DNA from 4 places in the Paradevosia tibetensis genome. Region 1 is predicted to be linked to each of the others. Evidence: predicted binding sites of a transcription regulator. Region 1 holds the regulator's gene; each other region holds the start of a gene.
What was found. Region 1 encodes PhoB, which activates phosphate uptake and scavenging genes when phosphate is short. Its sites were predicted from a motif close to TGTCATNNANCTGTCAT; they were not measured.

Region 1 (4,735 bases):
TCGGCGTTGTTGACCTGAACCGGCTGCAGTCTCGACCCATCCATGAGAGACACGCGATTTTTGTTCGGTTAACGTTTGCAACAGTTGTTCCGTATCGGCGATATCTGTCAATATTGAAATTGTCGTTTCAGCGTCTGCGAGGGGGATGACCGTGGAAAGTCCGAGCGTCGAGGCCCGTATCCACGAAGCCAACCACCGGCTCACCGCCGCCGAGAAGCGCGCCGCGCGCGGGCTGCTCGCCAATTACCCCACCATCGGCCTGGCCCCGGTCGCCGAGTTCGCCCAGCAAAGCGGGGCCAGCGCCGCCACCGTCCTGCGCTTCATCGCTCAGCTCGGGTTCAAGTCCTATCCCGATTTCCAGCGGTGCCTGCGCGAGGAGCTGGAGGAACGCGCCAAGTCGCCCCTGCAGCGCAGCCTCGCCGCCGTCCGTCACCAGACCGCCATCGGCGACTTCCTGGGCGATTTCTTCTCGCAGGTGACCTCCAACATGCACGCCTCTGCGGCGCGCATACCCACCTCCGAGTTCGAGGCCGCCAGCGCCCGCCTCGCCGATCTCAAGCGGGGCTGCCATATCGTGGGTGGCCGGTTCACCGATGCCATGGCCAGCTACATGGAAGCGCATCTGCGTCTCGTGCGCCCCGGCGTGCGCCGCCTCGATGGCCGTCCCGCCGCCCGCAACGACCAGCTGCTCGATATCCGCGCCGATGACACCGTGGTGCTTTTCGATATCCGCCGCTACGACGCCGACCTGCTCGAGGTCGCCGCCAGTCTGGCGGCGCGTCGCGCCTTCATGGTGCTCATCACCGATGAGTGGATTTCCCCGCTCTCGCGCTACGCCAAGATCGTGCTGCCCTGCCGCATCGCGGTCGATCGCACCTGGGATGCCAACACCGCCATCTTCGCGCTCACCGAGGCCTTGATCGCGCGCGCCACCGAACTGGCCTGGCCGAGCGCGGAAAAGCGGATGGGCTCGGTCGAGCACAATTAGCCTCGGCGGGAAGAAGCGCGCCGGCAGAGACCCACCAGCGCGCTTTAGTCTCAGCTCGCCGCCGCGAACTGCTCGTCGAAGGAATAGCCGGCGCCACGTACCGTGCGGATCGGGTCGGCGCTCTTGCCGCGATTGATGGCCTTGCGCAGCCGTCCGACATGCACGTCCACGGTTCGCTCGTCCACATAGACGTCGTTGCCCCAGACGCCGTCGAGCAGTTGCTCGCGCGAATAGACGCGGCCGGGGTGACGCATCAGGTATTCGAGCAGGCGATATTCCGTCGGCCCCAGATGCACCTCGCGGCCGGAGCGGCGCACGCGGTGGCTGGTGCGGTCCAGCTCCAGGTCGCCCGCCTTGAGTACGGTGGTGACGAGTTGGGGGTTCGACCGGCGCAGCAGCGCGTTGATGCGGGCCAGGAGCTCCGGGATGGAGAACGGCTTGACGACGTAGTCGTCCGCGCCCGTCGCCAGGCCGCGCACGCGCTCCTCTTCCTCGCCGCGCGCCGTGATCATGATGATCGGCACGCGGGCGGTTTCCTCGCGGGCGCGCCAGCGGCGGCAGAGCTCGATGCCCGAAAGGCCGGGCAGCATCCAGTCCAGGAGGATCAGGTCGGGGATCTTCTCGCGCATCTGGTCGGCGGCTTCATCGCCGCTCGCCGAGGAGAGCACGGTGAATCCTTCCGCCTCGAGGTTGTAGCGCATCATCAGCGCCAGATCGGCCTCGTCTTCGACGATCATGATCGTTGCAGGCATTTCAGCGGTTCCGGGTGGGGGAAAGGCTGGGGGTTCGCGAGATTACTCGCGAACCTGGGTCCGGTGGAGGTCTTCGACGTCGCCCGAGAGATACCGGCCGGTGTCGAGATAGAAGGCGGCCTCGGCGATGTTGGTGGCGTGGTCGCCGACGCGCTCGAGGTTCTTGGCGCAGAACAGCAGGTGCGTGCACTGCGTGATGTTGCGCGGATCCTCCATCATGTACGTGAGCAGTTCGCGGAAGATCGAGGTGTAGAGCGCATCGATCTCGTCGTCGCGGTTGCACACGGCAATCGCGGCCGCCCCGTTGCGGGTCGAATAGGCATCGAGCGCCGCCTTGAGCTGGGCCAGGATCAGGTCCGTCATGTGCTTGAGCCCGTTGTAGAACTTGGGCGCGAGCGACAGGCCTTCGATCTGGAGGGCGCGGCGCGAGACCTGCTTGGCCATGTCGCCGACGCGCTCGAGGTCGTTGGCCACGTGGATCGAGGTGATGATCGAGCGCAGGTCCGTGGCCATGGGCTGGCGGCGGGCGATCATGGAAACCGCGGTTTCGTCGATCTTGCGCTGCATCTCGTCGATGCGCTTGTCGGCGGCGACCGTCTGGCGGGCGAGGTTATGGTCGAGCTTGAGCAGCGCCGTGGTGGCGTTCAGCACGGCCGCTTCCACCTCCCCGCCCATCTCGGAAATCGACCGGGCCAGCTGGGTCAGCTCATCCTCGTAGGAGGAGACGATGTGTTCGCTCTGTAGGGTGGGCATCTAGGGCTCCTTAGCCGATACGGCCAGTGATGTAGTCCTGGGTCTTCTTGTTGACCGGATTGGTGAAGATCTCTTCGGTGACGCCTTCCTCGATCAGCTTGCCGAGGTGGAAGAACGCCGTCTTCTGGGAAACGCGGGCGGCCTGCTGCATCGAGTGCGTCACGATCACGATGGTGAAGTTCTCGCGCAGCTCGTCGATGAGCTCTTCGATGATGGCGGTGGCGATCGGGTCGAGCGCCGAGCAGGGCTCGTCCATCAGCAGCACTTCGGGCTTGGTGGCGATGGCGCGCGCAATGCACAGGCGCTGCTGCTGCCCGCCCGAAAGCCCGGTGCCCGGGGAGTCGAGGCGATCCTTGACCTCCTCGAACAGGCCCGCGCGGCGCAGCGAGGAGACGACCACTTCATCCATCTCGGCCTTTGTGCGGGCCAGCCCATGGATGCGCGGGCCGTAGGCCACGTTCTCGTAGATGGACTTGGGGAAGGGATTGGGCTTCTGGAACACCATGCCGACACGGGCGCGCAGCTCGACCACGTCGATATTGCGGTCATAGATGTCGTCGCTGTCGAGCAGGATCTCGCCGGTCACTCGGCAGGAGTCGATGGTGTCGTTCATGCGGTTCAGGCACCGCAGGAACGTCGACTTGCCGCAACCGGACGGGCCGATGAGCGAAGTCACGCGGTTACGCTCGATGTCGAGGTTGACGTCGAACAGGGCCTGCTTCTCCCCGTAGAAGACCGAGACGTCCTTGCCGCGGATCTTGACGGGAACGGTGCTTGCGGGCGCCGGAGCGGTGTCGAGGGTCATAGCTTCACTCATTTGTCGGTCCTACCAGCGGCGTTCGAAGCGTTTGCGAAGGATGATGGCGGTGATGTTCATCACGGCAAGGAAGGCCAGCAGCACGATAATGCCACCGGAAGTGCGTTCCACGAAGGCGCGTTCGGCTTCGTTGGACCACATGTAGATCTGGACGGGCAGGGCGGTCGCCGGCTGCAGCGGGGTCGCCGGATAGTCCGCCACGAACGCCACCATGCCGATGAGGAGCAGGGGGGCGGTTTCGCCCAGGGCGCGGGCGAGGCCGATGATGGTGCCCGTGAGCACGCCGGGCATCGCCAGCGGCAGCACGTGGTGGAACACCATCTGCATGCGCGAAGCGCCCAGGCCCAGCGCCGCCGAGCGGATGGAGGGCGGCACCGAGCGCAGCGCGGCGCGGGTGGCGATGATGATGGTCGGCAGCGTCATCAGTGAGAGCACGAGCCCGCCCACGATCGGCGCCGAGCGCGGCATGCCCATGAAGTTGATGAAGACGGCCAGGCCGAGGAGGCCAAAGACGATCGAGGGGACGGCGGCCAGGTTGTTGATGTTGATCTCGATGATGTCGGTCACCCGGTTCTTGGGGGCGAACTCCTCCAGATAGATCGAGGCGGCAACCCCGATCGGCAGGGCGACGATCAGGACGATCAGCATCATGTAGGCCGAGCCGACCATGGCCACGCCCAGGCCCGAAGCTTCCGGGCGGCTGGAGGCGCCATAGGTGAACAGGCCCCAGTTGAAGGGCGTCGAGATCCGGCCGTGCTGGCGCAGCTCCTCGAGCCAGGCGATCTGCTGGTCGGAAACCTTGCGCTTGGCCTCGGGCACGGAGAGGTCGATCTGGCCCTTGTTGGCGCTGTCGATATCGGCCCCGGCCAGCAGCGCCACCGTCTGGGTGGTGCCCACGATCGAGGGATCGGCCTGAACCATGGCGCGCAGCTGCCCGCGCACCGAATCCGAGACCATGCCCGAAACCTGCTTCATCGCCTTGCTGTCGCTCGGGTCGACCCCGAGCACGGCGGCCAGCGAGAGGCGGGCCACCTGCGGGTAGTTGGCGGTCACCAGCACCTTGGGGTCGCTGGCGCGCTTGTCGCCCTTGTCGATGATGTCGGCAGAGAAGTTCACCGGAATGGTGATGGCCGTCTGCACGAACGCCGTATAGCCCTTGCTGACGATCGAGCCGAGCAGGATCACCAGGAATATGACGCCGAAGGCGATGGCGGCGATACCCATGGCGCGGAAGCGCTGTTCGGCGGCGTAGCGGCGCTTGAGGCCGATATCGCGGCGGGCCGGAACGTCTGCGGCGGAAGCCTGCGTATCCATGACAGCTTGGCTCATTCGTACTGCTCCCGATAGCGGCGGACGATCCACAGGGCGAACACGTTCATCCCCAGGGTGATCACGAAGAGGGTAAGGCCCAGGGCGAAGGCCACC
Region 2 (4,735 bases), 940 kb from region 1:
CACAAGGTCTCCCACGCCCTTGGTGGCAAAGACCGCCTCGACCACCACGCACCGGGCCACCATTCCGGCGACCTGCAGGCCAATGACGGTGACCACCGGAATGGCGGCGTTGCGCATGGCGTGCTTGCCGATGACGAGCGTCTCGGAAAGGCCTTTGGCGCGGGCGGTGCGCAGGTAATCCTGGCCGAGTACGTCGAGCATGGCGTTGCGGGTGAACCGGACGATTTCGGCCAGCATCGGGGCGGCGAGGACGATTGCCGGCATCAGGAAATGCAGGGGCGTCGCATCACCGGAACTGGGGAACCAGTGCAGGTTGTACGAGAAGATGAGGATCATCGCGATGGCCAGCACGAAGTTGGGCGTGGCGTAGCCCACGAAGGCGAGGCTGGTGATGGCCGAACCGATGACGTTCCTGCGCTGCAGCGCCGCGACGATGCCGAGGGGCACGCCCAGCGCTACCGAAAGCGCCAGGGCGTAGGAGAAGAGCAGGAGCGTGTTGGGCAACCGCTCGGCATAGATCTGCATGACGGGGCGGCGCTCGTAGAGGCTGAGCCCTAGGTCGCCGTGCAGCAGGCCCTGGACGAAGCGGGTGAACTGCACCCACAGGGACTGGTCGAGCCCGAACTGGCTGACGATGGCGGCCTTGGTCGCCGGGTCGATGCCCGGCGGCAGCATGTAATCCATGGCATTGCCGGAAAGCCTGGTGGCGAAGAACACCAGGACGATCACGGCCAGGAGCGTTGCAACAGCTCCCAGGATGCGGCGCCCGAGGAAATCAAGCACTTTGGCGCTCCGCCTCGGCGGCGAGGTCGATCTCGGTGAAGGGACGGAGCGGGGAGACCCAGCGCTGCTCGCCCGACCTGCGGAACGGCACGCGGACGAAGAACGGATCGTTGCCGAAGACTTCCACCTCCATGGTGCCGTTCTCGATAGTGAGGATGGCATAGGCCGCCGCGGTCTGCGGCATGGTGGTGAAGCGCTCGCTCAGCGACTGGATGGTGACGTGCTGGACGTTGGCGACGTTGGTGATGGTGTTCCAGTGCACGTGGCCCGAGAGCCAGGCGGCGGCGCGGCCGGTGGCCTCAACCGCTTCACGCACGGCGGAATGGTCCGGGTAGGTCGAGTAGTGCGGGTTGCGCTGGAAATAGTAGTTGCCGATCTGGGAGTGACCCGAGAGCGGCACATGGGTGGCGATGATCGCCGGGCGTTCGTCGGCATTGAGCGCATCGACCAGCCAGGGCAGGCCCGCCGCGGTCAGCGGAAAGCCGACGCCCATCTCGATCTTGACGCCCGGCTGCCAGAGGATGAGGCGCATATCGCCAAGATCGATGACGCTGCTGGCCATCGACTGGCCGAAGATCGCCTCGTTGTCGGCGACCGAGAGGTTGACGACGTCGTGGTTGCCCAGGACGTGGGCGCGCGGGCCGTTGAACCGGGCGAGGGCGGTCGCCACTTCACCGGCCGAGCGCATGTCGGTCTCATGGTCGGTGTCGGAGATATGGTCGCCCAGGTCGAGCAGCAGGTCGGCGCCGACGGCATTGGCGTGATCCACGAAGCGTTCGAGCACGGGCAGGCCATTCCAGTCCGCGGCCTTGGTGTGGGACTGAGGCCCGTGGTGGATGTCGGTGACGATTGCGATCTTCATGATGGCCCCATTGTCTGCCGCCGGAGGTCCGGCTCGTTGTGTGTGAGAATGGGTAAGGGGCCTCTGTGACGGTATGATGAAAGTTTCTCAATATCATCGATGTTGACATTGAGCTTGTCTCAATTCACCTTCCGCCGACCTGAACGGGAGCATGACGTGGATTCTCTCAACTTCGACGCGGCCGGCTATCTCATCGACCTGGACGGCACGCTGATCAGCGGCCGGCAGGCGCTGCCCGATGCGCTATGGCTGCTCGAGCAGGTCGCGGGCCGCTTCATGCTGGTCTCCAACGATGCCGAACATACGCCCGAGCAGCTCTCCCGCATGTTGCGGCCGCTGGGCCTGGCGATCCGTCCCGAACGGATCGTGCTGGCGGGAATGACGGCGGTGGACACCATCGCAACTGACTATCCCGGCGCGAGCGTCATGCTGCTGGGCAGCTCGTCGCTGCGCGCCTATGCCCGTCACAGGGGGCTCTGGCTCGATGGGCCGAAAACCGATGTCGTGCTGGTGATGCGCGACCGAAAGTTCAGCTATGCCAAGCTCGCGGCGGCCGCCGATGCCGTCCATCGCGGCGCGCGGCTGGTGGCGGCGTGCCCGGACACCAGCCATCCCGGCCCGCTTGGACAGCCGGTGCCCGAGACCGGAGCGCTGGCAGCGGCCATCCTGTCGGTGGCGGGGCCGGCGCCGATGCGGGTCATCGGCAAACCGGAACCCATCCTCTTCGAGGCGGCCTGTGCGCGCCTTGGGATTGTACCGCGCGATGCGGTGATGGTCGGGGATAACCCGGCCACGGACGGCCAGGGCGCCTCGCGCCTGGGCATGACCTTCTGGCAGGTTCGCCACGGGCGGCTGCGCGGCAATCTCAACCTCGTGCATTCCGCCCTTCCCGAGGCGGTGCCCGCGTGATCCCTGTTCCCGGCGAGAGAAACGATGGCCGATAACGACAAGCAAACCGCCACCACCGGCCTCGAAGGCGTGCTCGACCGCATCCGCGTGATCCGCCGCGACCTGCCCCCCACGGCGGGACGCATCGCCGATTTCGTCCTCAACAACGCCAGCGACGTCGTCCACATGTCGGTGACCGAAGTCGCCGAAGGCGCGGGGGCCAGCGAGGGCAGCGTGGTGGGCTTCTGCCAGCTGCTGGGCGCGCGCGGCTTCCAGCAGATCAAGATCGCACTCGCCCGCGACCTGGTGCAGCCGGTCCAGTTCATCCACGAGGACCTGACGCCCGCCGACGATATCGGCACCGTGGTCGACAAGATCTTCCAGTCCGACCTCCAGGCGCTGACCGATACGCAAAAGGCCCTCGACCGCAACGAGATGGCGCGCGCCGTCGCCACGATCCGCAAGGCCAAGCGGGTAGAAGTCTTCGGCATCGGCAGCGCCGCGCCCATCGCCGAGGACACCAACTACCGGCTGCTGCGCATCGGCATCATGAGCCGGGTGAGCGTGGACAGCCACGTGCAGGCCATCACCGCCTCGCTCGCCGACAAGGACGTGGCTGTGATCACCATCTCCCATTCGGGCAGCACCACCGAGACGCTGGCGGCGACGCGGCTCGCCAAGGAGGCAGGGGCCACGACCATCGCTGTGACCAATTTCGGCAAGTCGCCGCTACTGGCCTATACCGACATCGTGCTCAACACGCTGGCGCGCGAGACCCAGTTCCGCACCGAGGCCATGACCAGCCGCATCGCGCAACTGGCCATCATCGACACGCTCATCGCGTGCCTGGCGTTGGCAGACTACGAGCGGGCGGTTTCCACCATCGGCAGCACGTTCGAAGTGCTCTCGACCAAGCGGCTCTAGAGGCCGCGGCAGGATTCCCGGACCTGCAGGCGCGGCGGCACGCGCACGATGCGCGGCGGTCCGGCATTCTCGCCCGAGATCCGGGCCAGCAGCAGTTCGGCGGCGTTGGCGGTGATGGCGGCGACGTCCTGGGTGAGCGAGGTGATGCTCGGCTTCCAGCCTTCGGCCGGATGAAAGCCATCGAAGCTGGCGACCGATACGTCCTCGGGTACGCGCAGCCCCATGTTCTTGAGCCCCGCCATCGTGCCGAGCAACTGCGCGATGTTAATGCAGGCGATCGCCGTGGGCGGGGAGGGCAGGGTCATCAACTGCTGCACGGCGGTAAAGGCGTGGTCGTACTTGTAGACCGGCCGGCGCACCAGGTCCTCGCGCACCGATACCCCTGCCTCGGCCATCGTGGCCCGGAACCCCTCGAGGCGCTCGTCTGACGGGGAAATCCCCGGCCGCCCAGCCAGGAACGAGATGTCGCGGTGCCCGAGCTTGAGCAGGTATCGCGTGATCAACTGCGCACCCAGGTGGTTGTCGTCGGCCACCGCATCGAACCGGCTGCCCGGAATGATGCGGTCGACGAGCACGGCAGGCGTGCGGATGGCGTCCGAGAGGCGCTCGGCATAATTGTCGCCATGGCTGGTGGCCGCGATGACGAGGCCGGCGACGCGGTGGGAGGAGAAGAGCTCGATCTCGCGCAGCTCCCGCTCGGGATCGTCCTCGTTGCTGGCGAACAGCATGTTGTAGCCGCGCGCCGAGAGCGCCGCCTGCATCGCCTTGGCGATATGGGCGGCCCAGGGGGTGGCGATGTCGGGGACGATAAGCCCGATGGTGGTGGAAACGCCCTTGCGCAGGTTTCGCGCCACGGGATCGGGGTGGTAACCCGCCTCCTCGACGGCGGCCCAGACGCGCTTCTGGAGCTCCTCGCTGACGGGGGCAGTGCCGTTGAGCGTGGCCGAAACGGTCGTGATCGATACGTTGGCGATCCGCGCCACATCCTTGATGGTCGGCAATTCGACGCTCCTTTTGCCGGCTACACAAAGCCAACGCAAATCGTTTCGTCAACATCCAAATGTGCGTTTGTCGGCCGATAACGCAGCCTTCCCGGCGGCATTGACGAATTTTGTATCTTGCAGCCTCCCCACAGATTGGCTAAACGCAAAACGTTTCGTGCATTGCACAAGCCGGTGAAGTCAATGCTATGAGTAGCAACCGGTTCGGTGATGCGTAACGATTTGTGCCGCCGAAGCGGCTGGGAGGAGAATAGACACGATGCGAGTAAGATCGCTT
Region 3 (4,735 bases), 2.0 Mb from region 1:
CACGAACCCGGTGGCCTGCACGTTGTCGGAATGGGAAATGACGAATTCCTCGTCCTGCGCCGGCGCCACGATGTCCTCGTCGAGCTCGCGCGCCCGCAGCGCCCGGTCGCAGAGCGACATGGCCATGGCCTTGCGCTCGGCCTGCCCGAACACCAGCCCGTAGCCCCGGGTAAACTGCGGCGGCACATTGGCCGAGCCCTTGAACTGGTTGACCATCTGGCACTCGGTGACGCGGATGCGCCCGAGCTTGAGCGGAAAATCCAGTTCCGCCACTTCCAGCTCCACCTCGACCTCGCCGATGCGGATTTCGCCGACGAACGGGTGGGTGCGGCCATAGCCGCGCTGCGTCGAGTAGCCGAGCGCCAGCAGGAACCCTTCGTCGCCGCGCGCCAGCGCCTGCAGGCGCAGGTCGCGGTCGAGCGGGAATTGCAGCGGCTCGCGCGTCAGGTCGCCGATCTCGCCATCCTCGGCCCCTTCATTGCCGAACCCGGTATCGGGCTCGACCAGCCCTTCGTGGGCGAGGAGGTCGGTAACGCGCGGCATGGCCGTATCGCCCGCATCCTGCATATCGGGCTCGGCCACCTCCGCGCCCGCGGCGAGCTCCGGGTCGAGCAGGCGGTGCGTATAATCGAAGGTCGGCCCCAGCACCTGCCCGCCGGGCAGGTCCTTGAACGTCGCCGAAACGCGGCGTTCGACCAGCATGGCGCTGGTATCGATGGGGTTGGAATAGCCGAAGCGTGGCAGCGTCGTGCGATAGGCGCGCACGAGGAAGATCGCCTCGATCAGATCGCCCCGCGCCTGCATGATGGCCAGAGCGGCCAGTTCGCGGTCATAGAGCGAGCCCTCGCCCATGGCGCGATCGACGGCCAGCCCCAGTTGCTCGACGATCTGGTCGATCCGCAACGCCGGCACCGAGCGGTCGCCACGGCGACGGTCGGCAAGCAGCTTGTGGGCATTGGCAATGGCGGCTTCGCCACCCTTTACGGCAACGTACATCTACGCCTCCACAATCCGCGTCGTCCGCGGCAGCCCGACCACCTGGCCGGCGCCCGCGAACAACACATCCACGCCGCACGGGAACAGCTCCCGATTGAGCGCCCACTGCGCGATGAAATCCTCGGTGATGCCCGCAATCGCAAGCGTCTCGGTATCCTTGATGCCGGGCCCGGTGATCGTTCGCCCCGCGCCCTCAAAGCTCTCCACCGCCAGCACCACCGTCGTCGACCGATCCGGATACTCATCGGTTCCAATGGCAAACGCGTCGAGCCTCGGCAGCGTCCCCCACCCGCTCACCAGCGCAAAATCCGCCTCGCGCGGATCGCCGACGATCGGCGCCCCGGTGTGGAACTTGAGCCAGGCCACCACGGCCTCCGACCCCGCCAGCGTCTCATCCAGCCAGACCGGGCAGTCGTGATCGGCCACCGTCAGCGCGACCGCCGCCACTTCCGGCGACAGCGGCGCCGGCGGCATCGCCTCCACATCGATCGGCCGCCTGAGCCCCGGACGCGAAAGCGCGTCCATCACGGAGCGGAACACCGACTGGGAATCCTTGACCAGGTCCGCGAACCCGCCATCGAGAACGAGATTGTCCATCAATCCTCTCCGCGCACCATGGTGAAGAAGTTGACGCGCGTCGCCGCCGTCTCGGCCCGGCGCTGCGCATCGGCCTCCGATGCCGCCTGCTCCAGCAACGCGACCGCTTCCATCACGCGCTGCCGCGCCTCGGTCTGCCACAGCGCATCGAGCGTGGCCGCAACCACCGCCTTCTCGCCATCGCGCCCGAGCGCATAGGAATGCCCGATCTCGCCACCCGGGAGCCGCACCGTCGCCCGTGTCACCGTCGCTTCACCGAGATTGAAGGGCGATCCGCCCCCGCCCGTCCGCCCGCGCACCATGACAAGGCCGGTTTCCGGCCCGCGCACGCGCTGCGTCTGCGGCTTGTCGGCCCATTCATCCCAGATTTCCGCCAGCGCCCGCGTCGGCGCAGCGGCCAGGGCCGCCATCACCCGCTGCCGCTCGGCGTCCCGTTCGCTCTTCAAACTCGTCTCGGCCACTCGGCCCTCCACTTGTCTATTTCACTAGACAACTATATGATGCAAAGCCCCTGATAGGCTGGTTTTGTGAAGCAAGAATGACAGGCGAAAAGAGTCTAGACAAGAGTGGTGGAGTGGCACTCTGGCGGCGCGTGGCCGATGACATCCGGCTCGACATCAACGGCGGCAGGTTCATCGATGGCGGCAAGCTCCCCACCGAAGGCGAGCTGGCAACCCGCTTCGACGTCAACCGTCACACCGTCCGCCGCGCTCTCGCGGTGCTTGAGGAAGAAGGCATCGTCCGCGCCGAACAGGGCCGCGGCCGCTTCGTCCGCGCCGCCCGGCGGCTCAGCTACCCCATCGGCCGCCGCACCCGCTTCTCCGCCGGTCTCGCCGGCCAGGCCAGCGACGTCCACGGCGAACTCCTCGAATCCCGCATCGAGACCCCGCCCCTTCCCGTGAGCAAGGCCCTCGGCCTCACACCCGCAACCCGCGTATTGCGTATGGAAAGCCTCTCCTTCGCCGACGGCCGCCCCCTCACCCGCGCCACCACCTGGACCGGCCCCTCCACCCGCTTCCCGGCCTTGGCCGACGACTTCCGCGAACTGGGCTCGATGACCGCCGCGCTCCGCCGCGCCGGCATCACCGACTACACCCGCCAGGAAACCCGCATCTCGGCCCGCTACGCCGAGTCCTCCGAAAGCCACCAGATGGGCCTCGCCCCCGGCGCCGTGCTCCTCGTAGGCACCTACGTCAACCGCGACCAGGACAGCGTGGCCTTCCAATACACCATGACGAGGTTTGCTGCGGATCGCGTGGAACTGGTGGTGAGCGCGGAGTAGCCGCTCACCAACAACTGGATCGAAACACCTCCCCCCTTGCGGGGGAGGCCGGGAGGGGGTGAGCCCCATTCACAAAGCTCTCCCCTCCCTCCCCCTTGTGGGGAGGGATAGAGGGTGGGGGTAAGCCAGAAACTCCGCGCCCTCCTCACCCCCACCCCTGTCCCCTCCCCACAACGAAGAGGGAAACCCGCCTGCACGATCACGCCTCACAACAAAAAAGGCCCCGAAGCGAAACGCTTCGGAGCCCCGAAATTCCATTCAAATTTTACCGTTTCAGCCGGCGGCGGTATAGGCCGTCTTCACCTGCGTGAAGAACTCCTTGGCGTAGGTGCCCTGTTCCTTGGGGCCGTAGCTCGAGCCCTTGCGGCCGCCGAACGGCACGTGGAAATCGACGCCCGCCGTCGGCACGTTGACCATCACCATGCCCGCTTCCGAGTTGCGCTTGAAGTGCGTCGCGTACTTGAGCGAGGTCGTCACGATACCGGCTGAAAGCCCGAATTCCGTGTCGTTCGCAGTCGCGAGCGCTTCCTCGTAATCCTTGACGCGGATCACCGCCGCCACCGGCCCGAAGATCTCCTCGCGAGAAATCCGCATCTGGTTGGTGGCTTCCGTGAACAGCGTCGGCTGCAGGTAGAAGCCTTCGGTGTCGCACTTGACCAGTTCGCCACCCACGGCAAGCTTGGCGCCTTCCTTCTTGCCGATCTCGATATAGTCGGTGTCCTGCTTGAGCTGGCTGGCGTCCACCACCGGCCCGATATCGGTGCCGGCCTTGAGCGCATCGTCCACCTTGAGGCTACGCACGCGTTCGCTCAGCGCGGCCACGAACGCGTCGTGGATGCCTTCCGTCACGATCACGCGCGAGGAGGCCGTGCAGCGCTGGCCAGTCGAGAAGAAGGCGCTCTGCGCCACGCTTTCGACGGCAACCTTCATGTCGGCGTCGTCGAGCACTATGGTCGGGTTCTTGCCGCCCATTTCGAGCTGGAACTTGCGCATTAGCTTGACCGAAGCTTCGGCCACGCGCTTGCCCGTGCCGACCGAGCCCGTGAAGGTCACGGCATCCACATCCGGGCTGTCGAGCATCGTCTGGCCCACCACCGAGCCGCGGCCCATGACCAGGTTCAGCACGCCCTTGGGCAGGCCCGCGCGCTGGAGAATTTCCACGATCGCCCAGGTCGAGCCAGGCACCAGGTCGGCCGGCTTGATGACCACGGTGTTGCCGTGGCAGAGCGCCGGGGCGATCTTCCAGGTCGGGATGGCGATCGGGAAGTTCCACGGCGTGATGATGCCGACCACGCCAACCGCTTCGCGGGTGATTTCCACGCCCACGCCCGGACGCACCGAGGGGATGATCTCGCCATTGAGCCGCAGCGCCTCGCCGGCGAAGAACTCGAAGATCTGCGCGGCGCGGGTCACCTCGCCGATGCCCTCGGGCAGCGTCTTGCCTTCCTCGCGGCTGAGCAGGCGCCCGAGTTCTTCCTTGCGCGCCAGGATTTCATGGGCGGTCTTGGAAAGGATCGCGTGGCGCTCCAGCAGGCCCGAGCGCGACCATTTCGGGAATGCCGCCTTGGCGGCCGCGATGGCCTGCTTGGTGTCCTCCACCGTCGCCTGCGCGTAAACGCCAACCACATCGGCGGTGTTGGAGGGATTGATGTTCTTGCTCTCGCCCTCGCCGACCCATTCGCCGTCGATCAGGTTCTTGAAGATTTCGGCCATCATGTCTCTCCTAAAGTTACAGCAGTTCCGCCTTGGCCAGGTCGCGCAGCAGGTGGCTGGAGCCATAAGTCCAGGGCGGGCATTCGGTGGAAAGCCGGACGCGATTGCTCAGCGTGCCCAGGCTCGGGGTGGAAATGGATACCACGT
Region 4 (4,735 bases), 2.2 Mb from region 1:
GGCGGCGATTGGCGGAAGGTGATGTCACCCGCAAAGCGCGGCGCCTGGCCTGTGGAGAAGAGGCCCTCGGCCCCGAGCGAGAATGCCTTGCTCTCGGGCTGGGCAAAGGCCGTCAGGCGGGTCGAACCGTCACTGTCCATGGCCGAAGTGGTCACCCGCAGCGAATAGCGCTCCTGCCCGATGACGCCGCGTCCGGAAAACGCGAACGGGCCGCGCAGCGCCTGGAGCTTGAGTTCGCCATCGAGCTCGGAAAGGCTCATGGTCTCGCCCGAACGGGAATCCGCCACGTTGAGCGCGCCGCCCACCACCGTCGCCTTGCTGACCGAGATGTTGGAGGTGGTCACCTGCTCGGGCAGGTTGAGCCCGCTCACGAAGATGCCATTGTTATCGAAGGCGAGGTTGAGCACCGGCTGGTCGAGCACCAGGCTCGTCACCGAATAATGGTCGCGCAGGAAATCGACGAGCGAGAAGTCGGCCTTGACGTGCCCGACCTTGAGCACCGGCGCATCGGCAGGGCCCACCGCCACATCGGCGAACTCCAGTTGCGGTGCGGGCAGCAGGTTGAAGCGGATATCGCCCAGGATCTCGACCTGGGTCCCCAGCGCCTCGGTGGCCATCGCCTCCATGCGCCCGCGGTAATCGCCCCATTGGATGAAGCGCGGCACGATGAACGCTGCCGCCAAGGCCAGGATCGCCAGGATACCAACGACGATGAAAATGCGGTTGAGCACGTACCGAGTCACCTGAATTTTGCCGGAGTGTAGGGAAGTCGCCACATTCCGTCACCCCGCATGAGTGCCCGCCGGGGCAAGAATTTGGCGCAGCGCACCAAATACAAGAGGCCGGGCACTTCTGCCCGGCCTCTCACGCGATTTTGCTTTGAACGCGATTACTTCACTTCGCCGATCGACCAGAAATAGGTCTCGCCCGAGGAGTCATCCACGCCGTCATTGTCGGTGACCAGGTACCCCACGCCATTGGCGTCGATGCCGAAGCCCTCGACCTTGTCGACCACGTAGCCGCTGCCGGCCTTGAGGTCGGCAAGGATGTCGTGGAACTCTTCCTTGGCGACCACCGGCAGCTCCCCGCCGAGCTTGGCCGGCACGAGGTCGGCGAGCTTGACGCGATAGAGCTTCTTGAGCTGGGCCTTCTCGCCGATCTGGTTGTCGCGCTCGATGATGTAGGCGTAGTCGCCGTGAGCGGTGATCTCGGAGAGGCCGACCCAGGCGCCTTCGGAGGGAGCGTCGAGCTGGTAGCGCACCGCGCCCCATTCCTTGCTGGCGGGCTTGTAGGCCAGAAGCTTGACCTGCCCCTTCGGGTCATCCTTCCACTCGCGCTGGATGGCGATCCAGAGCGTCATGTCGTCGCCCGAACCCACGGCCGTGATGCCCTCGGTGCCGAAGCGGATCTCGTTGGCCAGCAGTTCGGCCGGGAACGGCACTTCCGCCAGGATCTTGCCATCCGCATCGACGTGGTAGAGCGCGTGCGGCACGAGCTTGTCGCTATTGCCTTCCGAGGCGAGCCAGAAGCCGCCCTTGCCGTCGAGCGCGATGCCCTCGAGGTCGAGCTTCTGGGCAGCGTCGCCCCCACGGGTCACCACCGTCTTGTGGGTGATGCGGGCGGGCGTGGCATTGGCATCGATCGTGTAGATCGAGGGCTGGGCCGAAAGCACGCTGTCGCTGACGGCGTAGAGGATGCCGGGCTTTTCGGCATCGCCCACAAGGGCCGAGAGCGCCGCCCAGCCGATGGGACGACCCTTTTCGTCCATGTCCGAGATGATCTGCGGGAACGCCGCCTCGCCTTCGGCGAGCTCATAGACCATCACGTGCGAGCCGATGAGGCCGTCGCCGCGCAGGTCGGCTTCGTTGGCGGTGGCGATGAGGTTGCGCGAGGGGATCGCCACAATGCCTTCGGGCGAAATGCCCGAGGGGAGCGACTGGATGTATTCGGGCGCCGCGTCCGGCCCGTTGTCCTTGTAGACGGCGACGAGCGAGGAACGCTCCTCGGTCACGAAGATATAGGTGGTGTCGCCGAACTTGGCCACTTCAAGGCCTTCCGGCTCGACGCCCTTCTTGTTGCGGGCATCCGGATAGTGGCCGAGCTGGGCGGCGGTGTCGTCGAGCTGCGTGCCCGAATCCCAGAGCAGCGTGCCGTCTTTCTTGAAGATCGAGAAGCCGCGCGAACCGCCCTTCCAGTCGCCTTCATTGGCGATGGCGAAGCGATCGTTGTCGATCCAGTGGACGGCATCCGGCTCGCGGGGCACGTCTTCCATCTTGCCGGTGAACTTGAGGGCGCCGTCCTTCTTGGTGTCCACGCCTTCGAGCGAGACCGAGCCGGCCGGGAAATTCGCCGTCACCGTGCCGGTCTTGCCGTCGATGATGACGATGTGGTTGTTCTCCTGAAGCGTCAACGCGATTTCGTCATTGCCGTTGAAATCCACGAATTCCGGCTCGGGATCTTCCGGCGCGATGGCGGCGAGGCCCGTTACGTCCACCTTCTTGACGCTGGCCGGATCGACCACGCCGTCCTTGACCGAGACGATCACCACATAGCCTGCCGGCATCTGCGGGATGACGCCGTCATTGAGGTCTTCGTCGCGCTCGTTCTCGATGGCGATGGCCACGAGCGTTCCCGCTTCGTTGTGCGCGGTGGAATCGGGCTGGCCGCCCAGGTCGATGGTGGTATCGACGGTCTTGCTGGCGATATCGACCACGGCGAGCTTGCCCGAAGGGTTCGCCTTGCTCTCGGAGGTGTTGACGCCCACATAGGCCTTGGCGCCGATGATGGTCACCGAAGTGGGTTCTCCATCGAGCGAAAGGAAGCCGAGCGGCTTGGGCGCCTTGGGATCGGTGATATCCACAAAGCCGATTCCGCCCGCCGGGCTATCCGAATAGACCAGCGTATTGCCATCTTCGCTCGCCACGATGATTTCGGACGAGGTGGCTTCCGCCGCTTCGTTGTTCTGGGCAACCGGGAAGCTGGAAATGCGGTTGAAGACCTCCGCCGCCATGATCGGCGTGGTCGAGACCATCAGCGTGGCCAGCAGTGCCGGCAAAAGACGTTTAGTATGCATGGAAGAGCCCTCCGGTGATCAATGAGGGCCCGCAATAGGCATGCGGCGCTACGGGGTTGTGACACGGCGATGACGCTTCCGTGACACTCCACCGCCCTCCCGCCGCCCAAGGAGTAACGATGATGAAATGGCTCGCCGCGCTCGCCGGACTGATGGTGATCCTCTTCGCCGGAGCGCCGGCCCATGCGGCCGACGCCTGCGCGACGCCGGGCAAGTTCGTCTTCGCCAACGTCGCCACCCAGCGCGCCGCCATCCCACCCCGGGAACACACGACCTATGCCGCCCTCGGCCTGCGCGCCAAGCGCAACGGCTGTTCGCTCGCCATCGTCTGCACGCCCGCGGTCACGGGCGAGGATCGCTACAAGATCGCCGGCCAGCGCTGCGCCGCCGTTCGCCAGGCCCTCGCCCGCTACGAACGCCGGCCCGAATTCCGCAGGGCCATCCAGGACTCGATCGAAAAGCTCCCACCCAAGGGCCTGAACTTCCCCGCCGGCTCGGTGGTCGTGATCCTTCGCTAGTCGCGGCTGCATATACATTCACCCCCGCCGCACCTATATTGCGCAACGAGAACAAAAAGAGATTCGTCAATCCCGCATGCCCGCTGAACCGCAAAGACTCGCCCCGTCCGCAGGAGGCCCGATTACCAGCCAGCTCGGCCGGCGCGGACCTGACTATCTGCAGGGGCTCAATGAAGAGCAGCGCGACGCCGTCCTGACCATCGACGGGCCGCTGCTGGTTCTCGCCGGCGCGGGTACGGGCAAGACGCGCGTCCTCACCACCCGCATCGCCCACATCCTTTCCACCCGCAAGGCGCGCGGCTCGGAAATCCTGGCGGTGACCTTCACCAACAAGGCCGCCCGCGAGATGAAGGAGCGCATCGCCAGTCTCGTCGGCTCCTCGGTCGAAGGCATGCCGTGGCTGGGCACGTTCCACTCCATCGGCGCGCGTATCCTGCGCCGCCATGCCGAACTGGTGGACCTCAAGCCCGCCTTCACCATTCTCGATACCGATGACCAGATCCGGCTCATCAAGCAGCTCCTCGAAGCCGAGAACATCGATGAGAAGCGTTGGCCGGCCCGGCAGTTCGCCGGCATGCTCGACGACTGGAAGAACCGGGGCCTGCTTCCCCGGGACGTGACCCCCGCCGAGAGCGGCTTTTACGCCAACGGCAAGGGCGCCAAGCTTTACGCCGACTACCAGGCGCGCCTCAAAACCCTCAATGCCGCCGATTTCGGTGACCTGCTGCTCGAATGCATCCGGCTCTTCCGCGAGAACCCGAAGGTGCTCGAGGAATATCACCAGCGCTTCAAGTACATGCTGGTGGACGAGTACCAGGACAGCAATGTGGCCCAGTATCTCTGGCTGCGCCTGCTCGCCCAGGGGCGCCCGGCCAACGAGGCCAATATCTGCGTGGTGGGCGACGACGATCAGTCGATCTACGGCTGGCGCGGCGCCGAGGTCGACAACATCCTGCGCTTCGAAAAGGATTTTCCGGGCGCCAAGGTGATCCGGCTCGAGCGCAACTATCGCTCCACCGCCAATATCCTGGCGGCCGCCAGCCATCTCATCGCCCATAACGAGGGCCGGTTGGGCAAGACCCTACACACCGATGTCGCCGAGAAGGGTGAGACGGTTGCCGTCACCTCCGTCTGGGACAGCGAG

Region 2: the regulator PhoB is predicted to act here: its motif matches at 1,711-1,727, upstream of FNA67_RS08180 (HAD-IIA family hydrolase).
Region 3: the regulator PhoB is predicted to act here: its motif matches at 2,121-2,137, upstream of phnF (phosphonate metabolism transcriptional regulator PhnF).
Region 4: the regulator PhoB is predicted to act here: its motif matches at 3,143-3,159, upstream of FNA67_RS14835 (esterase-like activity of phytase family protein).

The regions. Positions count from the first base shown of each region.
Region 1 covers NZ_CP041690.1:770,266-775,000, forward strand. Annotated here, with positions in the region: gene FNA67_RS03750 (N-formylglutamate amidohydrolase) at 1-44, opposite strand, end outside; gene FNA67_RS03755 (MurR/RpiR family transcriptional regulator) at 152-988, shown strand; gene phoB (phosphate regulon transcriptional regulator PhoB) at 1,039-1,740, opposite strand; gene phoU (phosphate signaling complex protein PhoU) at 1,783-2,493, opposite strand; gene pstB (phosphate ABC transporter ATP-binding protein PstB) at 2,504-3,310, opposite strand; gene pstA (phosphate ABC transporter permease PstA) at 3,320-4,639, opposite strand; gene pstC (phosphate ABC transporter permease subunit PstC) at 4,636-4,735, opposite strand, start outside.
Region 2 covers NZ_CP041690.1:1,711,618-1,716,352, forward strand. Annotated here, with positions in the region: gene FNA67_RS08170 (ABC transporter permease) at 1-783, opposite strand, end outside; gene FNA67_RS22110 (metallophosphoesterase family protein) at 776-1,645, opposite strand; gene FNA67_RS08180 (HAD-IIA family hydrolase) at 1,802-2,554, shown strand; gene FNA67_RS08185 (MurR/RpiR family transcriptional regulator) at 2,579-3,457, shown strand; gene FNA67_RS08190 (LacI family DNA-binding transcriptional regulator) at 3,454-4,458, opposite strand; gene FNA67_RS08195 (ABC transporter substrate-binding protein) at 4,718-4,735, shown strand, end outside.
Region 3 covers NZ_CP041690.1:3,173,886-3,178,620, forward strand. Annotated here, with positions in the region: gene FNA67_RS15500 (carbon-phosphorus lyase complex subunit) at 1-996, opposite strand, end outside; gene phnH (phosphonate C-P lyase system protein PhnH) at 997-1,593, opposite strand; gene phnG (phosphonate C-P lyase system protein PhnG) at 1,593-2,054, opposite strand; gene phnF (phosphonate metabolism transcriptional regulator PhnF) at 2,168-2,875, shown strand; gene FNA67_RS15520 (aldehyde dehydrogenase family protein) at 3,149-4,588, opposite strand; gene FNA67_RS15525 (fumarylacetoacetate hydrolase family protein) at 4,605-4,735, opposite strand, start outside.
Region 4 covers NZ_CP041690.1:3,023,640-3,028,374, forward strand. Annotated here, with positions in the region: gene FNA67_RS14830 (AsmA family protein) at 1-731, opposite strand, end outside; gene FNA67_RS14835 (esterase-like activity of phytase family protein) at 890-3,073, opposite strand; gene FNA67_RS14840 (hypothetical protein) at 3,193-3,591, shown strand; gene FNA67_RS14845 (ATP-dependent helicase) at 3,668-4,735, shown strand, end outside.